One region of the Nonomuraea sp. NPDC046570 genome, then DNA from elsewhere that is predicted to be linked to it. Evidence: riboswitches for the same ligand, from Rfam matches in the RefSeq annotation. Region 1 holds a riboswitch; the other holds the start of a gene.
What was found. A riboswitch is a leader RNA that binds a small molecule or an ion and turns the genes downstream of it on or off. The one in region 1 is predicted to bind thiamine pyrophosphate.
Positions count from the first base shown of each region.

Region 1 (7,035 bases):
GGACCAGGTCCTCGGCGTACAGCACGCCTTCGGGGTGCCGGATCCACTCGGCGGAGACGTCGCCGGGCGGATCGCCGCGCACGGCCAGGATGTTGCGCACCCCGGCGTCGGCGAAGCGGCCGACCAGGTGGCGCAGCTCGCGGACGGAGTGGTTGACGGCGGTGAAGTGCGCCACGGGGGTGAGGGTGGTCTCGTGCGCCACCCGCTCCACGATGTCGACCGTGCGGTCGCGGGTGGAGCCGCCGGCGCCGTACGTCACCGAGACGAACGTCGGCTGCAGCGCCTCCAGCTCCCTGATCGCCCGCCAGAGCTGCCGCTCGCCCTCGTCGGTCTTGGGCGGCATGAACTCGAACGAGAACGACCGCTCACCGGATGCGAGCAGCTCACGGACGGTGGGAACGCGATCCGGAAGGACGGAGGGACGACCGAGTGCCATGCGTCCAGGGTACAGGTCCCGTCACAGGGCAGCCGGGAGATCGAAGCGGGCATCTCCGACCATTAGTCTCAAGGCATGACCACTCACGCCGCCAGCCTCGACGTACTCCGCACCCAGGTGGAGCATCGCCTGCGGGAGTTCGTCGGCCGCCAGCGGCCCATCGTCGGCGACGGCGATCTGCAGCCGCTGCTGACGGCGGCGGGCGAGCTCCTGTCGGGCGGCAAGCGGCTGCGGCCCGCCTTCTGCTACTGGGGCTGGCGCGGCGCCGGCGGCGGCGACGACCCGGCGATCTACACCGCGGCGGCGTCGCTGGAGCTGCTGCAGGCCAGCGCGCTGGTGCACGACGACGTGATGGACAAGAGCGACCTGCGCCGCGGCATGCCCGCCGCGCACCGCCGCTTCCAGGCGCTGCACGAGAACTCCGCCTGGCACGGCTCGGCCGAGCAGTTCGGCGAGGGCGCCGCGATCCTGCTGGGCAACCTGCTGCTCATCTGGTCGGGCGAGATGTGGCGCACCAGCGGCCTGCCGTCGGCCAGTCTGGCGGCGGCCCAGCCCGTGCACGACCACATGCGCACCGAGCTGATGTGCGGCCAGTACCTGGACCTGCTGGAGCAGGCCCACGGGGAGAACACCTTCGACTCGGCGCTGCGGGTGGCGCTGTACAAGAGCGGCAAGTACTCCGTGGAGCAGCCGCTCCGCCTCGGCCTGGTGCTGGGCGCGGGCACCCGCGAGCCGTGGGTGGACGAGCTGTGCGTGACGTACGGCCGGCGCGTCGGCATCGCCTTCCAGCTCCGCGACGACATCCTCGGCGTGTTCGGCGACCCGGCCGAGACGGGCAAACCGGCCGGTGACGACCTGCGCGAGGGCAAGCGGACCATGCTGGTCGCCCGCACCCTGGCCCTGGCGGCGCCCGGGGACGCCGCCCTGGTGCGCAAGCTGCTGGGCGACCCCGCGCTGGACGCCGAGGGCGTGGCCGCGCTGCGCTCGGTGATCGAGGGCAGCGGGGCGCTCGCCGCCTGCGAGGAGATGATCGCCGAGTACCTGGAGGCGGCGCTGGGCTGCCTGGCGGAGGCCCCCATCACGCAGGCGGCCAGAAGCGGCCTGGCCGAACTGGCCGTGGCCGCCACCAGCCGCCGCGCGTAGGTCGCCGCGCCCGGGTCAGGCCGCCAGTCGCTTGGCGAACTCGGCCGCCGCGGCGGCGGGGTCACCGGCCTCGGTGATGGCGCGGACGACGACGACCCGGCGCACGCCGTACGACATGACCTCGCCGAGGTTGTCCAGGTCGATGCCGCCGATGCCGAACCACGGACGGTCGGTGCCGAGGCCCGCGGCGTGCGTGAGCAGGCCGGGGCCGGGCGCGTGGCGGCCGGGCTTGGTCGGGGTCGGCCAGATCGGGCCGCAGCAGAAGTAGTCGACGCCCTCCTCCACGGCCGCCGCCGAGGCTTCGGCGGGCGAGTGCGTGGAGCGCCCGATCAGCACGTCCGGCCCGAGGATGTCGCGCGCGACGGCGACGGGCAGGTCGTCCTGGCCGAGGTGGAGCACGTCGGGGCGGGCGGCGTAGGCGATGTCCGCCCGGTCGTTGACGGCCAGCAGCTTGCCGTGCCGGTCGCAGGCGTCGCGGAAGACCTCCAGCAGCGCGAGCTCCTCACGGGCCTCCAGCCCCTTCTCCCTGAGCTGGACGATGTCCACGCCCGAGGAGAGCACGGCGTCGAGGAACGCGGGCAGGTCGCCGCGTTCCCGGCGGCCGTCGGTGCAGAGGTAGAGCCTGGCGTCAGAAAGCGAGGGCTTGGGCACGCCGCTTGACCTCGGTATGGCGACCGGCCCTGATGGCCTCGGCCGGTGAGCCGGGCAGCGAGTCGTCGGGTGTGAACAGCCAGCGCAGCGCCTCGGCGTCGTCGTAGCCGGCGTCGAGGAGCAGGGTCAGGGTACCGGAGAGCCCCTTGACCACCTCGCGGCCGTCCAGGAAGACGGCGGGGACCTGGGGACCGCCACCGCCTCTGCGTACGCCGATGAGTTTGCGCTCCTTCAGGAGCTGCTTCGTCCGACCGATCGTGAGGTCGAGGCGCTGGGCCACTTCGGGGAGAGTGAGCCACTCGGCGACGAGCTGGTCGGTCTCCCGGTCGATCTGTGCAACAGAAAGCGTCACGAATCCACCACTACCACATTGCACCCTTGCTCAAACAACACAGTCACGTACGGCCACCTCGGGGTCTTTCAGCCTGCTGGGGTCCAGCCGCTGCCCGCCCTCGACGATCCTGCGGCCCTGGACCAGATCGCGCGGCCGGTCGACGGTGAGGATCGCCGCCAGCCTGTCATCGCCGGTCAGCCAGCAGATCGCCCACTTGCCGCCGGCCGAGGGGTCGCCCCGGAGCAGCAGGCGCGCGTCGGCCTGGTGGCCAGCGTACTGGACCATGTGGCCGAACTGCTCCGACCAGAAGTACGGCACCGGGTCGTAGACGGCCTGCTCGCCGAGCAGGGTGGCGGCGGCGACCTCGGGGGCGGCCAGCGCGTTGTCCCAGTGCTCGACGCGCAGCCTGGTGCCGAAGCGGCGCGACCACCAGGCCGCGCAGTCGCCCACCGCGACCACGCCGGGCAGCGAGGTGCGCAGGTGCTCGTCGGTGACGACGCCGTTGTGCAGGTCGATGTCGGAGCCGGCCAGCCACTCGATCGACGGGCGCACGCCGATGCCGGTGACGACCACGTCGGCCTCGATCCAGCCGCCGCCGACCAGGTCCAGGCCGCCCGGCTCGACGGAGCTCACCATGGTGTCCAGGCGCAGGTCGACGCTGTCGTACCAGGGGATGGTGTGGGCGCCGGCGTCCGCGCCGACGGCGTGCGCGAGCGGGGCGGCGGCGGCCTCGACCACGGTCACCGCGCAGCCGGCCCGGACCGCGGCGGTGGCCACCTCGGCGCCGATCCAGCCCGCGCCGATGATCGCCACCTTGGCGCCGGGGACGAGCAGGGAGCGCAGCTCCAGCGCGTCGTCGAGGGTGCGCAGCACGTGCTGGACCCCCTCGCCACGCAGCGTGACCGGCTCGGCGCCGGTGGCGATGACCAGGCCGTCGTAGGCGATCTCGCCCTCGGTCGTCTCGACCACGCCCGCGCGCAGGCCCTTGGCGGCCACCCCGGGCCTGAAGTCGACGGCGAGCGCCTCGAGGTCGAGGTCGACGAAGGAGGAGTCGGCCTCACCGAGCAGCACGGCCTTCGACAGGGGTGGACGGTCGTAGGGCCGATGCGGCTCCTCGCCGACCAGCGTGACGCGACCGTCGAATCCTCTCGCCCTCAGCGCCTCGACGCTGCGCACTCCGGCCAGCCCCGCTCCCACGACCACGACATGATTCACAATCATGACCCTAGGTTGCCTACGGGGGGTAACGCCAATGACGGCCACGTGACGAACCCGTCAATTCTCTCGCACAGTAGGCTGAAGAAGTAAGACGCGCGGGAGTCCGGCCACAACCGGGCTGAGAGGAAGGCTGCACGGGCCTTCGACCGCAAGACACCTGATCCGGATCATGCCGGCGAAGGGAGCGGGATGAATCGAACCGCGAACGCGATCGTCGTCGGCGGCGGCGTCATCGGCCTGTCCGCGGCCTGGCGGCTGGCCCGCACGGGCCGCTCGGTGGCGCTGGTGGACCCCGCGCCCGCCTCGGGCGCCTCGCACGCGGCGGCGGGCATGCTGGCGCCGCTCAGCGAGGTCACCTACACCGAGGAGCCGCTGCTCAGGCTCGGTCTCGCGTCGCTGGAGCGGTGGCCGCGGTTCGCCGCGGAACTGACCGCCGACAGCGGGCTCGACCTCGACTACCGCGCCGAGGGGACGCTCGACGTGGCCTTCGGGGCCGACGACCTGGCCGCGCTGGACGAGCTGGCCGCGTTCATGGACAAGCTGGGGCTGCCGGTGGAGCGGCTGACCGGGCGCGAGTGCCGCCGCCTGGAGCCGATGCTCGCGCCGTCGGTGCGCGGCGGGCTGCTGGCGGGCGCCGACGCGTGGGTGGACCCGCGCCGCGTCACCGCCGCGCTGCTCGCCGCCCTGCGGCGGCTCGGCGTGCCGGTGGTCCGCGAACGCGCGACCGAACTGGTCCGCGACGGCGACACCGTCCTCGGCGTACGGCTGGCGCCCCCTGGAGCCCCCGCCACCCACCCCGGCCGGGTCCTCGCCGGAGACGTGATCCTGGCCGCCGGAACCTGGAGCGCCGAGCTGGCCAACGTGCCCGTGCGCCCGATCAAGGGCCAGATCATGCGCCTGCGCTCCCCCAGCCCCCTGCTGGGCCGCTGCGTCCGCGGCGTCGTGCATGGCTCGCCCGTGTACCTGGTGCCGCGCGGCGACGGCGAGCTGGTCGTCGGCGCCACCCAGGAGGAGCTCGGCTTCGACACCAGGGTCACCGCCGGCGGCCTGTACGAGCTGCTGCGCGACGCCCGCGAGCTGGTCCCCGGCGTCACCGAGCTCGAACTGGCCGAGGTGGTGGCGGGCCTGCGTCCTGGCACCCCCGACAACCTGCCGCTCGTCGGCCCGAGCCGGGCCCCCGGGCTCAGCCTGGCCACCGGGCACCACCGGGGCGGCGTCCTGCTCGCCCCGCTGACGGCGGCCCTGCTCCAGGGGGAGGAGGGCGCGCTGGCCGCGCTCTGCTCCCCTCAGCGGTTCTCGTGAAAGAAGCATGAATGAACGTGACGATCAACGGCAGTGCGCACGAGGTGCCTTCGGGGACGACGGTGGCGCAAGCCGTACGGGCCCTGACCGAGGCGACGACCGGGGTGGCTGTGGCGGTGAACGACGAGGTGGTGACCAGGAGCACCTGGGAGACGACCGCGCTCGCCGACAGCGACCGCGTCGAGGTGCTCACGGCGGTGCAGGGTGGATGAGCTGATCATCGCCGGGGAGTCGTTCTCCTCCCGGCTCATCATGGGCACCGGCGGCGCCCCGTCCCTGGAGGTGCTGGACCGGGCGCTGGCCGCCTCCGGGACCGAGCTGACCACGGTGGCGATGCGGCGGCTCGACCCGGGCTCCCGCGGCTCGGTACTGGACGTCCTGCGCGAGCGGAAGATCAAGGTGCTGCCGAACACCGCGGGCTGTTTCACCGCGGGCGAGGCCGTGCTGACCGCCCGGCTGGCCCGGGAGGCGCTCGGCACCGACTGGGTCAAGCTGGAGGTCATCGCCGACGAGCGGACCCTGCTGCCCGACCCGATCGAGACGTTCGACGCGGCCGAGCGGCTGGTGGCCGAGGGGTTCGTGGTCCTGCCGTACATCGGGGACGATCCGGCGCTGGCGCGGCGGCTGGAGCAGGCGGGGTGCGCGGCGGTGATGCCGCTGGGCGCGCCGATCGGCTCCGGCCTGGGCATCCGCAACCCGCACAACATCGAGCTGATCGTCGAGGCGGCGTCGGTGCCGGTGATCCTGGACGCGGGCATCGGTACGGCGAGCGACGCGACGCTGGCCATGGAGCTCGGCTGCGACGCCGTGCTCCTCGCCACCGCGGTGACCCGCGCGCAGCGGCCGGAGACGATGGCGGAGGCGATGCGGGGAGCCGTCACGGCGGGGCGGCTGGCCCGGCTGGCTGGACGTATTCCCATGCGTCGCTATGCTCAAGCTTCGTCACCCACGTCGCCGTGATCCACTGCGGGGGCCACGTCTCGGCATCGGTTTCGGATAGTCGGGCCCTGCCGGTGGCAAAACGCCCGTAAACTCGGCCGCGTGGACACGACGATTGCGGACCCCCTCGTCGGGCGGCTTCTCGACGGGCGCTATCGCATCGAGTCCCGGATCGCCCGGGGCGGGATGGCGACGGTCTACCTGGCGCTAGACACCCGGCTCGACCGCACGGTCGCGCTGAAGGTGATGCACGGCTCGCTCGCCGAGGACCCGGCGTTCGTCCGCAGGTTCATCGGCGAGGCCAAGTCGGTGGCGAGCCTGTCGCACCCGAACGTGGTGCACGTCTTCGACCAGGGCACCGACGGCGACGTCGTCTACCTGTCGATGGAGTACGTGCCCGGCAGGACCCTGCGCGACGTGCTCAGGCAGCGCGGCAGGCTGCCCGGCCGGGAGGCGCTGGAGATCATGATCCCGGTGCTGGCCGCGCTCGGCGCGGCGCACCAGCAGGGCATGGTGCACCGGGACGTGAAGCCGGAGAACGTCCTGCTCAGCGACGACGGCCGGGTCAAGGTCGTGGACTTCGGCCTGGCCAGGGCCATCGAGGCGACCAACCAGACGCGTACCGGCGTGATGATCGGCACGATCGGCTACATGTCGCCCGAGCAGGTGACCACCGGCGGCGCCGACGTGCGCAGCGACGTGTACGCGGCGGGCATCATGCTGTTCGAGCTGGTCACCGGGCAGCAGCCGTATGACGGTGAGACGCCGATGTCGGTGGCCTACCGGCACGTGCACGACACGGTGCCGCAGCCCTCGGCGTACGTGCCGGAGACGTCGCAGCTGATCGACAACCTGGTGGCGCACGCCACCGCGCGCGACCCGCAGGACCGGCCCGCCGACGCCACCGCGATGCTGGTGGCCGCCGTCGAGGCGCACCGCATGCTGCCCAGGGAGACCACTCCCCCGCTGTCGCACTCCCAGCCGCACCCGCGGCCGCCGGTGGCGCCCACGC
Region 1 is NZ_JBEYZF010000002.1:234,926-241,960, reverse strand. Features, by position in the region: gene metF (methylenetetrahydrofolate reductase [NAD(P)H]) at 1-436, opposite strand, end outside; gene ABZ911_RS04750 (polyprenyl synthetase family protein) at 512-1,579, shown strand; gene thiE (thiamine phosphate synthase) at 1,595-2,230, opposite strand; gene ABZ911_RS04740 (Rv2175c family DNA-binding protein) at 2,208-2,582, opposite strand; gene ABZ911_RS04735 (FAD-dependent oxidoreductase) at 2,613-3,779, opposite strand; TPP riboswitch at 3,868-3,983, shown strand; gene thiO (glycine oxidase ThiO) at 3,972-5,084, shown strand; gene thiS (sulfur carrier protein ThiS) at 5,096-5,296, shown strand; gene ABZ911_RS04720 (thiazole synthase) at 5,289-6,044, shown strand; gene pknB (Stk1 family PASTA domain-containing Ser/Thr kinase) at 6,126-7,035, shown strand, end outside.

Region 2 (7,035 bases), on a different contig from region 1:
CGAGGTTCCGGCCGAGCAGACCGTCTACGTGGTCTGCCGGGTCGGCGGCCGGTCCGCGCAGGCGGCCGCCTGGCTCAACCACATCGGCCGCACCGCGGTGAACGTCGGCGGCGGCATGCAGTCCTGGCAGTTCGCCCAGCGGCCCATGGTGAGCGAGTCCGGGCAGCCCCCGTTCGTGGCCTGAGCCCTATTTGAGCAGTTTGGACAGGCGGCGGTCGGCCAGCGGTTTGCCGCCGGTCTGACAGGTCGGGCAGTACTGCAGGGAGGAATCGGCGAACGACACCTCCCTGATCGTGTCCCCGCACACGTCGCACGGCTGCCCCGCGCGGTTGTGCACCCGAAGGCCCGACTTCTTCTCCGACTTCAGATCCTTGGCCGCCACCCCGCGGGCCCGCTCGACCGCGTCCCGCAGCGTGCCGACGATCGCCTCGTGCAGGTCGGCGACCTGCGCGTCGGTCAACGAGGAAGCGATCTTGAACGGCGACATCCGCGCCGCGTGCAGCACCTCGTCCGAGTAGGCGTTCCCGATCCCGGCGATGACCTTCTGGTCCCGCAGCAGCCCCTTGATCTGGCTACGGCTCCCGCCCACGATCGCCTTCAGCGCGTCCACGGTGAAGGAGTCGGCGAGCGGGTCGGGCCCGAGGGCGGCGATGCCCGGGAGCTGGGCGGGATCCCGGGTGACGTAGACGGCCAGGCGCTTCTGGGTGCCCGCCTCGGTCAGCTCGAAGCCCGGGGCCAGGCCGTCGTCGTCGGGCGCCAGCCGTACCCGGACTGCGAGGGGGCCCTTGCCGGGGCGGACCGGTTTGGCGGTGGACAGGTCGTCGCGCCAGCGCAGCCAGCCCGCCCTGGCGAGGTGGGTGACGAAGTGCAGGCCGTCGCAGTCGAGGTCGAGGAACTTGCCGTGCCTCGACACGGCGGTCACGGTCAGCCCGGCGAGGGCGGTGGCGGGCGGGTCGAACGTCTTCAGCGCCTGGAAGGCGACCACGTCGACGCCCGCGATCGTACGGCCCACCGCCCGCTCACGCAGGAACTCGGCGAGCGACTCCACTTCGGGAAGCTCCGGCATGCCACCAGCGTACGGTCACAAAAGTTGTCCACAGGCTGTGGACAACTTTCAGGGGACGTCCCAGAACGCGAGCTCGTGTGCCATCCCCTCGGTGAACAGCGCCTTGGCCCGGTCCGGGTCGGGTGCCGCCTCGTCGATCATCTCGGCGATCCGTTCGGTGAGCGCGGCGAATCCGGGATCGGCGTAGGTGTCGACCCAGGCCCGGTACCTCGGCTCGGCGGGCGGGTCGGCGGCCAGCATCGCGCCCAGCCTGGAGTAGCCCCACATGCAGGGGTACAACGCCGCGAGCCCCTCGGCGTACGAGGCCGCCGAGGAGAGCAGGAACCCGGTGTACGCCTCGCAGGCCGGCCCCTTCTTCGCCCCCTCCAGGTCCGCCCCGAACTCGGCGGACAGGGTCCGGTGCAGGTCCAGTTCGTCGTGGAAGGTCGTGTGGGCCAGATCGACGAGGTCGCCCAGATGCTTCGCCGGCGCCTGCCACGCCAACCTGGCGAAGACTCGCACGTAGTCGTGCAGGAACAGGTAGTCCTGCTCCAGCCACGACCTGAACACCGGCTCGGCCAGGTCCCCCCTGCCGATCCCCGCCACCGTGGGGTGGGCGAGCTGCGCCTCCACCAGAGGCAGCCCGATCGCATGCAGTTCCGCAGATATCGCCATGACACCCAACCCTGGCATCTCACCCCTGTGGGTTGCGGACGGGGGGCTTGATGACATAATCCGGGACGAAAACTACACAACCCGCGGGAGCTCGGGCGAAGACCGGGCTGAGAGGGCGGATCCACGCCGAGGGAGACCTCGAACGCGCCGCCGACCGCATGAACCTGTCCGGGTAATGCCGGCGTAGGGAGCGTGTGATGACGCCTGTCGTCGATGAGACCAAACGTGCGGAAGCCCCCCTCACCCTTGACGAGCCGGCGCCCAGAACGCTGGGCGTCCTCGACCAGGGGGCCTTCTGGGCCAACCTCGCGGTCAGCCTGCTCGGTTTCTCCTTCGCGCTGTTTCTGATCAACCCCCTTCTCGACGACGACCCGCTGTCCATGACCGCCGCTGTCACCGCCACGGTCGTCGGCAGCCTCATCGGCACCGCCATGGTCGGCCTGGCCGCCATCCCCGGCGCCCAGACGGGGCAGCCCGCGATGGTGCTGCTGCGCGGCCTGTTCGGGGCGAAACTGTCGTACGTCCCGACCGTGCTGAACATCATCCAGATGGTCGGCTGGGGCGCGTTCGAGCTCTGGGTGATCGCCAGTGGCGCCCAGGCCATCTTCGGCACGGCGGTGCCGTACGCGGTCTGGGTGATCGTCGCGGGGGTGATCACCATGGCGTTCACGATCTACCCGCTCGGGGCGATCCGGCTGATCCGCAGGGTCGTCACGGTCGGTGTGATCATCTCCACGATCTGGTTCGCGGTGGTGCTCCTGCGGGAGGCGCCCGCGCAGACGGGCGGGACCTGGCACGCCTTCGCGCCCGCCGTCGACTTCGTGATCGCCCTGTCGGTGTCGTGGGTGCCGATGGCCGCCGACTTCGCCAGGCACTCGCGCTCCAGCAAGGCGGCCTTCGCCGGCGTCGTCGGCGGGTACACGATCGCCCAGGTGGCCTGCCTGGCGATCGGCGTGTACGCGGTGGCCATCGCCGGTCACCAGGCGGTGCTGGCGGACCCGACCGCGGTCTTCGCGCCGTTCGTGGCGGCGCCGCTCGGCGCGCTGTTCTTCGGCATCCTGGTGCTCAGGGAGACCGACCAGTCGTTCGCGAACGTGTACTCGGTCACCATGTCCCTGCAGAACCTGATGCCCCGGGTGGACCGGCGGATCTTCTCGGTCGCCATCAGCGTGCTCATCACGGCCGTCGCGCTGGTCGTGGACGTCAACTCCTACAGCGCCTTCCTCAGCATCATCGGCGCGGTGTTCGTCCCGATGCTGGGCGTCCTGGCCGTGGACTACTTCCTGCTCGGCCGGGGCGCGAACTGGAACACCGCGCGCGACGCCCCCTCCCGCTGGCTGATGACCGTGCCGTGGGCGCTGGGCTTCGTCACCTGGTGGCTGCTGGCCGCACCCTCGACGGTGTCGTGGTGGGCCGCGATCTGGAACGGCGTGCGCGAGGCCGTCGGCTTCACCCCGCAGCCGTGGATGAGCGCCGCGCTGGGCGCCTTCCTGGTTTCGGGCCTGCTCACCCTGGCCATCGGCACCCTCAAGCGCCGCACCGCGTAGCGGAGGGTCAGCGAGCGCCCTCGACGCGCAGCAGGCGTTCCTTGGCGGCCGCGCCACCCGCGTAGCCGCCGAGGCCGCCGTCCTCCTGCGCGATGCGGTGACAGGGCACGAACACGCAGACGGGGTTCTCGCTCAGCGCGTTGCCCACGGCACGCAACGCCTGCGGCCGGCCGATGCGCTCGGCGAGCTCGCGGTAGGTGGTGGCCTGGCCGTACGGCACGGCCATCATCATCTGCAGCACTGTGCGCCCGAACGATGTGGTGAGCTGCAGGTCGACCGGCGTGGTGAAGGCGCGCAGGCGGCGCGAGAAGTAGGCGTCGAGCTCCCGGCGGACCGGGTCGAGCCGCCGCGAGTCGGGGCCGATGGAGCTGCCCACCCGCTCGGCGATCCGCTCGAACACGGTGTGCTCGTCGTCGAAGCTGCAGGCCAGCACACCTCGGCCGGTGACCGCGAGGACGAGCGTGCCGAGGGCTCCCTCGTAGGTGCCGAAGGCGATGTCGGGCGGCCCCTCACCCCGGTAATGGGGTGACGTCACCCGCAGCAGGGCATCGAGGTCGCCGGTTGACATAACCTCACCCTTTTCGCGTACGGGGATCCCTGTGTTCGCAGCGTATCGGACGGATCGGCCTGCGGAGGGAGCACACCACCGGCACTATGGAGGTGTGGGTGACGAGAGGGCCGGCATGGACGACGGGATGGCCCGTGCCGTGCTGGACAGCTCACCCAACGCCGTCATCGCCCTCGACCGGGACCAGACGGTGCTCGTCTGGAACCCGGCGGCCGAGCGCCTGTTCGGCTGGACCGCCGCCGAGCTCGTGGGCCGCCGGGCGCCGATCGTGCCGGGCGAGCTGACCGCCGAGCACAACGCGGTGCTGGAGCGGGTGCGCACCGGCGGGCAGGTCTCGCTGAACACCAAACGGTTCCGCCGGGACGGCACGGTCCTCGACGTCAGGGTGGACACCAGCGCGCTGATCCAGGGCTCGTCGGTGACCGGGTACGTCCAGGTGCACCACCTCATCCAGGACGACCAGGCGGCCAGGGATCGGGGGGCGCGCCGGGCGCGTCTGGTGCGGCGGCTCACCGACGTGGTCGGCGACATCAACGCCGAGTTGGAGCTGCACACGGTGCTGGACCGCATCGCGGCCAGTCTCACCGAGCTGACCGGCGCCGACGCGGGCGGGTTCGTGCTCATCGAGGGCGAGCGGCTGCGGCTGGTCGGCGCGCACCAGCTACCGGAGTCCCTGCGCGAGGCGACCGCCGACCTGCGGACCAGCCTGGTGGGCAAGCTGCTGCGGACGGGCAAGACGGTGATGCTGGAGTCGCACGGGCTCGGCGACCTGATCTGGGCCGAACTGCCGGGGTTGCACACGATCGCGCTGGGCCTGGCGGCGGTGGGCGGCCGGCCGTACGGCGCGCTCTACGCGCTGTTCGCCAAGCGCAAGCCCGGACATGTCGAGCTGGAGCTGCTGGAGCTGCTGGCGGGGCATGCGGGGATCGCGGCCGGGAACGCCGTGGCGTACCAGGACGTGCTGCGTCAGCGGACGCACGAGCGGGCGGTGTTCGACGCCAGCGCGGACGGCATCGCGGTGCTCGACGGGCCCGGCAGGGTCATCCAGTGGAACCCGGCGGCGGGCGAGCTCACCGGGTTCGGCGCCGACGACGTGATCGGCCGGCCGCCGCCGTTCCCGCTGCCGCCGCCGGGCGAGAAGCTCACCTTCCAACTGGAGACGGGCCGGTGGCTCGACGTGGTCAGCGCCGAGATCAGGCAGACCGGCGAGGTGGTCGTCGACTTCCGCGACGTCACCACGGCCAAGGAGCTGGAGGAGGCCAAGGATCTCTTCCTGGCCACCACCAGCCACGAGCTGCGCACCCCGATCACGGTGGTGCGCGGGTTCGCCAGCACGCTGGACGCCCGCTGGGACAGCCTGGCCGACGACGAGCGGCGCTCCGCGGTGCACACGATCGCCGAGCGGGCCAGGTCGCTGGGCCTGCTGATGGATCACCTGTTACTCGGCGCACGGGCGGGAGCGGACGAGCTGGCCGTGCGGATCGAGTCGTTCGACCTGGCCGACCGCGTCCGCGCCGCGACGCTCGGCCTGCCGGAGCTGTCCGACAGGCACCAGGTCGAGGTGGTGATCCCCAAGGGCCTCCCGCACGTGCTGGGTGACGCGCTGGCCACCGACATCGTGCTCGGCCAGCTTCTGGAGAACGCGTTCAAGTACTCGCCCGACGGTGGCCTGATCAGTGTCGAGGCGTGGGCCGAGGAGAACAAGGTGGTCGTGGTGGTCGACGACGAGGGGCTGGGCATCGCCCCCTCCGACCGTGATCGTGTCTTCGAGCGGTTCGTCCAGGTGGACAGCGGCGACCGCCGCAGATTCGGCGGTGTGGGGCTCGGTCTCTACATCGTCCGCAGCCTCGCGAGGGCCCAGGGCGGCGAGGTGAGCGCGCATCCGAGGCCCGGTGGCGGGACCCGGATGAGGCTCGCGCTGGAAGCTGTCTCCACTATCGAATCCGACACACCGACGCGGTAACGAGGGAGTCACGGATGAGCTGATCTATCGTCCAATGTGTACAAGCTGTGATCGTGCCCCGGTTTCTGGGACTGAGTAACGGGGCATTTCGGTCGTACCGGGGTGTGTTCCCTCGGGGGGAACTGGGAGCGGGGAGGTGGGTGTGTCGAGCGTGGTGCTGTTGCCGTACGCACCGTCCAGCGTCGCCGTCGCACGCCAGCGTCTCTGCACTGACCTGCAGAAGTCGGGGGTCTACGACGGCGCGATCGACGATGCTGTCCTGGTGGTGAGCGAGCTGTTGAGCAACGCCTTGCGACACGCCCATCCGCTGCCGTCCGGCATGGTCAGGGTCGCCTGGATGTGGAGCGACGACCATGTGGAGGTGGCGGTGAGTGACGGCGGAGCGGCTACCGAGCCGCGCGCCGGGCGTCCCACCCTGTCCTCGCTCGGCGGGCGTGGGCTCGGCATCGTCGAGTACGTCGCGGAGAGCTGGGGAGTCCGGCACGACGGGGAGCAGACCACGGTGTGGGCTGTGCTCCCCGCCCCGCACGGATCAGTCAATGGCCAAGTTGCGGCCCTCAGAGAGGCTGGATAGCGACGGGCCGAAACAACAGGGCCCGTTCGACCAGGGTCCAGGTCGTCGATACCAGCAGGTAGAGTCCGGCCGCCAACGGCAGCACCAAGGCGGCCGCGACCGCCCCGAACGACATCAGCGGAAGGATCTTCCGCATCAGCTCCGGCTGTTCGGCCGGCATCGTCTTCCTGGTCCGGTGCCACGACAGCAGCGCGACGACCGCGATCGCCGCGACGAGCACCACGAACACCAGCATCGGACCGCTGATCAGCCCATACTTGGCGATCATGCCCGCCATCTGCTGCCCGAGCGGCGCGCCGAACAGATCATGGCCCACCAGCGCGGTCGGATGCGTGGCCACCTGGTACATCAGCCACATGAACGGCACCTGCGCCAACCCCGGCAGGACGCCCGCGAACTGCGAACTGCCCTCCTTGGCGTACAGCGCGCCGACCTCCTTGTGCAGCCGCTGCGGATCGCGCTTGTGCCGCTTCTGCAACTGGCGCACCTTCGGCGCGAGCCGCTCGCGCACCTTCGCGCTGCGCGCCTGCCGCAACACGAACGGCAGCAGCAGCGTGCGTACCGCGAGCGTGAACAGGACGATGGCCACCGCGGTCCCCCCGCTGCCCAGCGGGTCGGCCAGACCGGTGATGAACGTCACCAGAGAATCGATCATTGAGCCCT
Region 2 is NZ_JBEYZF010000016.1:67,568-74,602, forward strand. Features, by position in the region: gene ABZ911_RS24520 (rhodanese-like domain-containing protein) at 1-184, shown strand, start outside; gene ABZ911_RS24525 (DNA-formamidopyrimidine glycosylase family protein) at 188-1,066, opposite strand; gene ABZ911_RS24530 (transcriptional regulator) at 1,115-1,720, opposite strand; TPP riboswitch at 1,794-1,927, shown strand; gene ABZ911_RS24535 (cytosine permease) at 1,918-3,267, shown strand; gene ABZ911_RS24540 (methylated-DNA--[protein]-cysteine S-methyltransferase) at 3,275-3,835, opposite strand; gene ABZ911_RS24545 (PAS domain S-box protein) at 3,951-5,798, shown strand; gene ABZ911_RS24550 (ATP-binding protein) at 5,941-6,372, shown strand; gene yidC (membrane protein insertase YidC) at 6,356-7,012, opposite strand.
Region 2: it holds a riboswitch for thiamine pyrophosphate, as region 1 does, so the genes downstream of both, ABZ911_RS24535 (cytosine permease) here and thiO (glycine oxidase ThiO) in region 1, are expected to answer to the same signal.